One region of the Streptomyces sp. NBC_01013 genome, then DNA from elsewhere that is predicted to be linked to it. Evidence: riboswitches for the same ligand, from Rfam matches in the RefSeq annotation. Region 1 holds a riboswitch; the other holds the start of a gene.

Region 1 (3,581 bases):
CGGCGTCGTGCACCTCCGCGCAGATGTCGGCGACGTGCTCCTCGAACACACCGTGCGTGGACGGATAGGTGATCATGAGCACGGCGAGCTCGTCGCGGTGCTTCTCGATCTTGGCGCGGAGGTCCTCTATGTCGACCTCGCCGTCGTCGGCGGTCTTCACCACGACGACCTTCATGCCGGCCATCACGGCGCTCGCCGCGTTGGTTCCGTGCGCCGAGGAAGGGATCAGACAGACGGTGCGGCGCTCGTCGCCATTGGCGCGGTGGTAGGCGCGGACGGCCAGCAGCCCCGCGAACTCGCCCTGCGAGCCGGCGTTCGGCTGGATGGAGACCGCGTCGTAGCCGGTGACCTCGGCAAGCCGCTCCTCCAGCTCACGGATGAGCGTCAGGAAGCCCTCGGCCTGCTCGGCCGGCGCGAACGGGTGCAGCGCGCCGAACTCGGGCCAGGTGATCGACTCCATCTCGGCGGTCGCGTTCAGCTTCATGGTGCAGGAGCCGAGCGGAATCATGCCGCGGTCCAGTGCGTAGTCCCGGTCGGCGAGCTTGCGCAGGTAGCGCAGCATCGCGGTCTCGGAGCGGTGCTGGTGGAAGACCGGGTGGGTCAGGAAGTCGTCGCTGCGAAGCAGCCCGTCCGGCAGCGCGTCGGTGGTCGTGGCGTCCAGCGCCTCGATGTCGCCTTCGGCGCCGAAGGCGGCCCAGACGGCCGCGATCTGTGCACGGGTGGTGGTCTCGTCGCAGGCGAGCGAAACCAGGTCGCCGTCGACGAGCCGCAGATTGACCCCGCGCTCGCGGGCATCGGCGACGACTGCGGCCGCCTTGCCCGGGACCCGGACGGTGAGCGTGTCGAAGTGCGCGCCGGTCACCACGCCGACACCGGCCGACCGCAGGCCCTCGGCCAGGATGGCGGCGTAGCGGTGGGTGCGTCGCGCGATCGTCCGCAGCCCGTCGGGACCGTGGTAGACGGCGTACATCCCGGCCATCACGGCGAGCAGCACCTGAGCGGTGCAGATGTTGCTGGTGGCCTTCTCGCGCCGGATGTGCTGCTCGCGGGTCTGCAGGGCGAGCCGGTACGCCTTGTTGCCGTCCGCGTCCACGGAGACGCCGACGAGGCGGCCGGGGAGGCTGCGCGCGAACTTCTCGCGCACGGCCATGAAACCGGCGTGCGGTCCGCCGAAGCCCATCGGCACACCGAAGCGCTGGGTGGTGCCGACGGCGATGTCCGCGCCCAGCTCGCCGGGTGAGGTGAGCAGGGTGAGCGCCAGCAGATCGGCGGCAACGGTGACGATCGCGCCGAGCTCATGGGCCTGCTCGATGACGGGCTTGATGTCCCGTACGGCTCCGGATGCGCCGGGGTACTGCAGCAGCACGCCGAAGACACCGCGCTCGGCGATCCCGGCCGGGATGCCGTCGGTGAGATCCGCGACGACGACCTCGACGCCGGTCGGCTCGGCCCGGGTCTCGATGACGGCGATCGTCTGCGGAAGGGTGTCCGCATCGACCAGGAACACGCCCTGCTTGACCTTGCCGACGCGCCGGGCCAGCGCCATCGCCTCGGCGGCGGCGGTGCCCTCGTCGAGCAGCGAGGCACCGGAGGTGGGCAGCCCGGTGAGCTCGGCCACCATGGTCTGGAAGTTCAGGAGGGCTTCGAGGCGGCCCTGGGAGATCTCGGGCTGGTACGGCGTGTAGGCCGTGTACCAGGCGGGGTTCTCCATCACGTTGCGGAGAATCACCGGCGGGGTGAACGTGCCGTAGTAGCCGAGCCCGATCATGGGGGCCAGGACCTGGTTGCGGTCGGCGAGGAGGCGCAGCTCGGCGAGGACCTCGGCCTCGGTCCGCGCAGCCGGCAGTTGCAGGGCCTCGGCGCTCTTGATCACATCAGGCACCGCAGCGGCGGTGAGCTCGTCGAGCGAGCCGTAACCGACCTGGGCGAGCATCTTCGCCTGAGCCTCGGCATCGGGACCGATGTGGCGCTGCTCGAACGGGATGCCCTGTTCGAGCTGGGAAAGCGAAGTGCGACGGGGGGTCATGATGGAGGCCTCCTGGTCTGTCACGACCTGCGAGGGGCACCACGGCGCGGGGTGCCCGAACGGCCTCCCCCTCTGTCATCTCAACCTGAGAGCTTCACCGGTGCCTGCGGGGCGCACCGGCTTTCACCGTCGGTGAGGGAGAGCCCCACCCGGCCGTGGCCGTGCGGAACCTGCCCTGCTTTCCAGAGTGACCTCGTCCGAGCGGTACGGGGGCCTGAGAGATTCCGGGGAGGATTTGCTCCTTCGGCGCCTCCGGACTTCCTCCGGAGAACTCTCCCGCACGGGGTCAGCAGCCATTGCCAGCCTACCAGCGGGGTATGCGAAGCAGATCTCGAGTGGCCAACGCCACGGAACTGCACTTCTGTAGTGCTGTGGACTAGCCACGACCAGTGGGAGGGACCGTGCAGACCGACATCGATCCACGCAGCCTGATCGGCCGCAAAGCGTTCGACCGCCAGGGCACCAAGATCGGAACCGTGGACGAGGTGTATCTCGACGACGCGACCGGTGTGCCCGAGTGGGCGGCCGTGCGCACCGGACTGTTCAGCCGTGACGCCTTCGTCCCGCTGGAGCCCAGCGAGTTCGTCGAGGACACGCTGCGCATCCCCTTCGACCGTTCCCTGATCAAGGACGCACCCGATTTCGGTGTCGGCCGTCACCTCTCGCCGGAACAGGAGCTCCAGCTCTACCGGCACTACGGTCTGGACTCGGCTCCCGGGGAAAGCGCCCCGGACCGGGATTTCGGCCGCTTGGCCGGCCAGGAGGAGTAGTCCACCGGGTTCCGCACGAGCGGTAGCGGATCGGCCGGCTGCAGTTCCGGATCGTCGATACGGAACGTGCGGACCCGGCCGGGGGCGGACTCCGGTTCCTCGAATCGCACGGTCACCCGCCCGACTCCGCTGCCCTGCACCCAGCCGTGACCATAAGTGTCGTGGCGTACGTCGTGCCCGGCCGGCCAGCGCCGCATGGCGAGGCTCTCGGCGCTCTCCTGCGCGGCCTCCGCGTCTACCCCTCCTCCTTCGTGCGCCGCCGCGTCCGAGCTCGCCTCGGCGGTCTCGGCAGCCTCGGGGGGCTCGGCGGCGGCCCGCTCGCCGGCCGCCTGAGCGAACAGGTCCTCCTGGGTGAAGTCGGCGAGCCCTGTGACGCCGACGCCCAGCAAGCGCACACCGCCCGTGGTGTCCACGGCCTCCAGAAGGCGCGCAGCGGCCTCTCTGACGACCGTGGGGTCGTCCGAGGGCCCGCGGAGAGTCTCGGAGCGGGTGAGGGTCGAGAAGTCGTAGCGCCGCACCTTGAGCACTACCGTGCGCCCCGACCGTCCCGCGGCCCTCAGCCGGTGCACGCAACGGTCGGCCAGCCGCTCCACCTCGGCCCTCACCCGGACCCGGTCGTGAAGATCCGTGTCGAAGGTGTCTTCGACGGAGACCGACTTCGCGTCCCTTTCGGCGACCACGGGCCGGTCGTCCTGACCCGAGGCCATCCGGTGCAGGGAGCTGCCGTGCGCCTTGCCCAGCAGCCGCACGAGTTCCGCCTCGCCCGCTTCGGCGAGGTCGTTGAC
Region 2 (3,581 bases), 4.7 Mb from region 1:
GCCCTGGGCCTCCATGACCGCGACGGGAGCGAAGTTCTCCGAGGCGATCATCTCGAGGGTGGACTGCTGACGGTGGAGCTCGGCGTCGACAGCGGCGGCGACGTCCGGGTCCAGCTCGTGGAGGGAGGAGTTGAGAAGCGACATCAGGTGGTCCCTTGGGGTCTCAGTTGCCGGAGAACTCGGTGTACTCGTCGGCGGAGAGCAGGTCGTCCGGCTCCTCCGCGACGCGTACCTTGAACAGCCAGCCGCCTTCGAACGGAGCGGAGTTCACCAGCGACGGGTCGTCCACGACGTCCTGGTTCGCGGCGGTGACCTCGCCGGTCACCGGCGAGTACAGGTCGCTGACCGACTTGGTCGACTCCAGCTCGCCGCAGGTCTCGCCCGCGGTCACCGTGTCGCCGACCTCGGGGAGCTGGGCGTAGACGACGTCACCGAGCGCGTTGGCCGCGTACTCCGTGATGCCGATCGTGGCCACGCCGTCCTCGACGGCCGACAGCCACTCGTGCTCCTTGCTGTACCGCAGCTGCTGGGGGTTGCTCATGACCTGAATTCTCCTGTACGCGGGGGAGTGCTGATGAACGATGGTCTTACGGTGTGAGACGGGACTGCGTCACGTACGCAGCGGCCGTGGCGCCCTGCGCTTCTACTTCTGGCGCTTGTAGAACGGCAGCGCCACGACCTCGTACGGCTCGTGGCTGCCCCGGATGTCCACGGCGACGCCCGCGGTGCCGGGCGTGGCGTGCGCGGCGTCGACGTAGGCCATGGCGATCGGCTTGCCGAGCGTGGGCGACGGTGCGCCCGAGGTGACCTCGCCGATGACCTGGCCGTCGGCGACGACGGCGAATCCGGCGCGCGGCACCCGACGGCCCTCGGCCACCAGGCCGACGAGCTTGCGGGGCGGGGCGGTCTCGGCCCGCTCGGCCGCGGCCTCCAGGGCCTTGCGGCCGACGAAGTCGCCCTCCTTCTCGAACTTCACGACCCGGCCCAGACCGGCGTCGAACGGCGTCAGCGCCGTGGTCAGCTCATGCCCGTACAGCGGCATGCCCGCCTCCAGCCGCAGCGTGTCGCGGCAGGAGAGCCCGCACGGGATCAGTCCACGGGAGGCGCCCGCCTCGGTGAGGGCCTTCCACAACTGCTCGGCGTGCTCGGGGGCGACGAAAAGCTCGAAGCCGTCCTCTCCCGTGTAACCGGTACGGGCGATCAGTGCCGGGACCCCGGCGACCGTGCCGGGCAGGCCTGCGTAGTACTTCAGGCCGTCCAGGTCGGCGTCGGTGACGGCGGCCAGGATGGCGGGGGACTCCGGGCCCTGGACGGCGAGCAGCGCGTACGCGTCACGGTCGTCGCGCACCTCGGCGTCGAAGCCCTCGGCGCGGGCGGTCAGCGCGTCCAGCACGATCTGGGCGTTGCCGGCGTTGGCCACGACCATGTACTCGGTCTCACCCAGGCGGTAGACGATCAGGTCGTCCAGGATGCCGCCGTCCTCCGCGCAGATCATCGTGTAGCGGGCGCGGCCCACGGAGACGGTGCCGATGTTGCCGACGAGCGCGAAGTTCAGCAGCGCCACGGCCTCGGGGCCGGTGACGGTGATCTCGCCCATGTGCGAGAGGTCGAACAGGCCGGCCTTCGTGCGCACGGCGTTGTGCTCGTCGCGCTCGCTGGCGTACCGCAGCGGCATGTCCCAGCCCGCGAAGTCGGTCATGGTCGCGCCCAGCGAACGGTGCAGGGCATCGAGGGCTGTGAGGCGGGGTGCGGTGCTCATGGATAAGGCTCCCAGGGCATGACGACGAGGACGATCCCTCCCCATCTGTCATCGGAACCTGAGAGGTTCGCCGAGAGACCCCACCGGGGGGTTCGTTCGGCTTGCACCTTGGGTGGAGCCGCGGAGCGGCTCGCTTTTCAGATCTGCCTCATCCACGCGGTACGGGGCCTGAGAGATTCAAGGGAGGAACTTGCTCCTTCGGCGCCCGGCACGGTGGCCGGGACTCTCCCGCGCGGATTCGAGCGGCCTTTATGCAGTTGACGGGGTCATCATCGCACGCATTGCGGGAGAGTGGGGGGCGGGTACCGATGCCGGTCTCCCACGGGTTCCGGCGGGTCGGACGCTTGTGCCGCATTACCTTTTCTTTACACTTCTTGGGCAGGTGTGGGTCAGCCGACAGGGGGAGGGCGATGACGTTGCAGCGGTACGCGACGACCGCGGGGGTCGCGCACGGCGCACTGCCCGCACAGCCGGGTGTGCCGGCCAGGGAGACGGTGGTGGGCCCGCACGCACCCGTGGTGCGGGACCTGCGGGGGCGGGGCGGGCGCAGCCCCCGCAGCCTGCACTTCGCGGCGGGCGACGTCGTGGTGGTCTCCGGACTGCCCGGCAGCGGCAAATCGACCCTCATCGGCCGGACCGTCTCCGTGCACGCCATCGACTCCCAGGACACCAGGGACCGCTGGGAGGCCCGGCTGCCCCGGTTACTCCCCTACGCCGTCTACCGCCCGCTCGTCCGCGTCGCCCATTACTGGGGACTGTGGCGGGTGCTGCGCTCCGCCGCCTCCGTCGTCGTCCACGACTGCGGTACCCAGGGATGGGTGCGCGGCCGGCTGGCTCGCGGCGCCCGGCGCCGCGGCCGCGCCCTGCACCTCGTGCTGCTCGACGTCACCCCGCAGACGGCGAGGCAGGGGCAGCGTGAGCGCGGCCGCGGAGTCTCCGGGTACGCGTTCGCCCGCCACCGCAGGGCCGTGGGGCGGCTGCTCCGGGACACCGAGTCGGGCCTGCTGCCGCCGGGATGCGCCTCGGCGGTGCTGCTGGACAGGCAGGCGGCGGGGCTGTTGACGCGGATCACATTCGCAGACGCACAGAGTGAGGTCTGAGACAGGGCTGTCCGATGGCTGGACAGTCCGTGTGCGGCCGGCGGGCAACCGTCGGGTGCGGCGTTAACCTCTTGCTGCACGACATGGGGTGAGAGAGGGAGACAGTGGACATTCCGGCACCGGCCCGGACCCATCCGCAGGGCGGATGGCCGGCCAACGAGCTCGAAGAAGTACTGAGTGCCTCGCTGGGCAGCCCCGAGGCGGGCGGCCGGCTGGTGGAGGTGCTGGGCCGCAGCCACCTCTGGGTGCCCCTCCCCAACGGCGGCTCGCCGGAATCCACCGACCTCGATCTGCCCACGCTGGACATCGAGGGAGCGCCCTACGTCCCGGCGTTCAGCTCCGAACAGCAGTTCCTCAGCTGCGTCGGCGCCCACATGTCCTTCACCGTGGCACCTGCCCGCGAGTTCGCCCGGGGCCTGCCCCCGCAGCTCGGCATCGCGGTGAACCCGGGCGGCGCGGTCGGCATGCCGCTGCCGCCGCCCGCCGTCGCCGAGCTCTGCAGGACAGGTCGCACCGCGCTGGACGGACCGGCCAGCGGGGGCCGCGTCCGCCTGTACGAGCCGGACTGGCAGCAGGAGCCCGTCGACTTCCTCTCCGCGGCCGCCGGGGAGTTCGAGGAGAGCGGCGTCGTGCTCAGCGCCCGCCGCGCCCTGGCCAGCATCGAGGGCGGCGACCCCGTCCTGTTCGTCGGCATCGAGTTCTCCACCTGGGACGGAGCCGGG

The links. Region 1 has a riboswitch for glycine ahead of gcvP (aminomethyl-transferring glycine dehydrogenase). Riboswitches for the same ligand answer to the same signal wherever they lie in the genome.
Region 2: linked by a shared signal. The riboswitch ahead of gcvT (glycine cleavage system aminomethyltransferase GcvT) and the one ahead of gcvP (aminomethyl-transferring glycine dehydrogenase) in region 1 are both predicted to bind glycine.

Annotation. Positions count from the first base shown of each region.
Region 1 covers NZ_CP108687.1:7,110,473-7,114,053, reverse strand. The annotation lists gene gcvP (aminomethyl-transferring glycine dehydrogenase) at 1-2,026, opposite strand, end outside; glycine riboswitch at 2,219-2,315, opposite strand; gene OG538_RS31025 (PRC-barrel domain-containing protein) at 2,428-2,796, shown strand; gene OG538_RS31020 (DNA polymerase IV) at 2,721-3,581, opposite strand, start outside.
Region 2 covers NZ_CP108687.1:2,435,174-2,438,754, reverse strand. The annotation lists gene glyA (serine hydroxymethyltransferase) at 1-144, opposite strand, end outside; gene gcvH (glycine cleavage system protein GcvH) at 164-541, opposite strand; gene gcvT (glycine cleavage system aminomethyltransferase GcvT) at 644-1,759, opposite strand; glycine riboswitch at 1,907-2,000, opposite strand; gene OG538_RS10350 (AAA family ATPase) at 2,170-2,859, shown strand; gene OG538_RS10345 (enhanced serine sensitivity protein SseB) at 2,964-3,581, shown strand, end outside.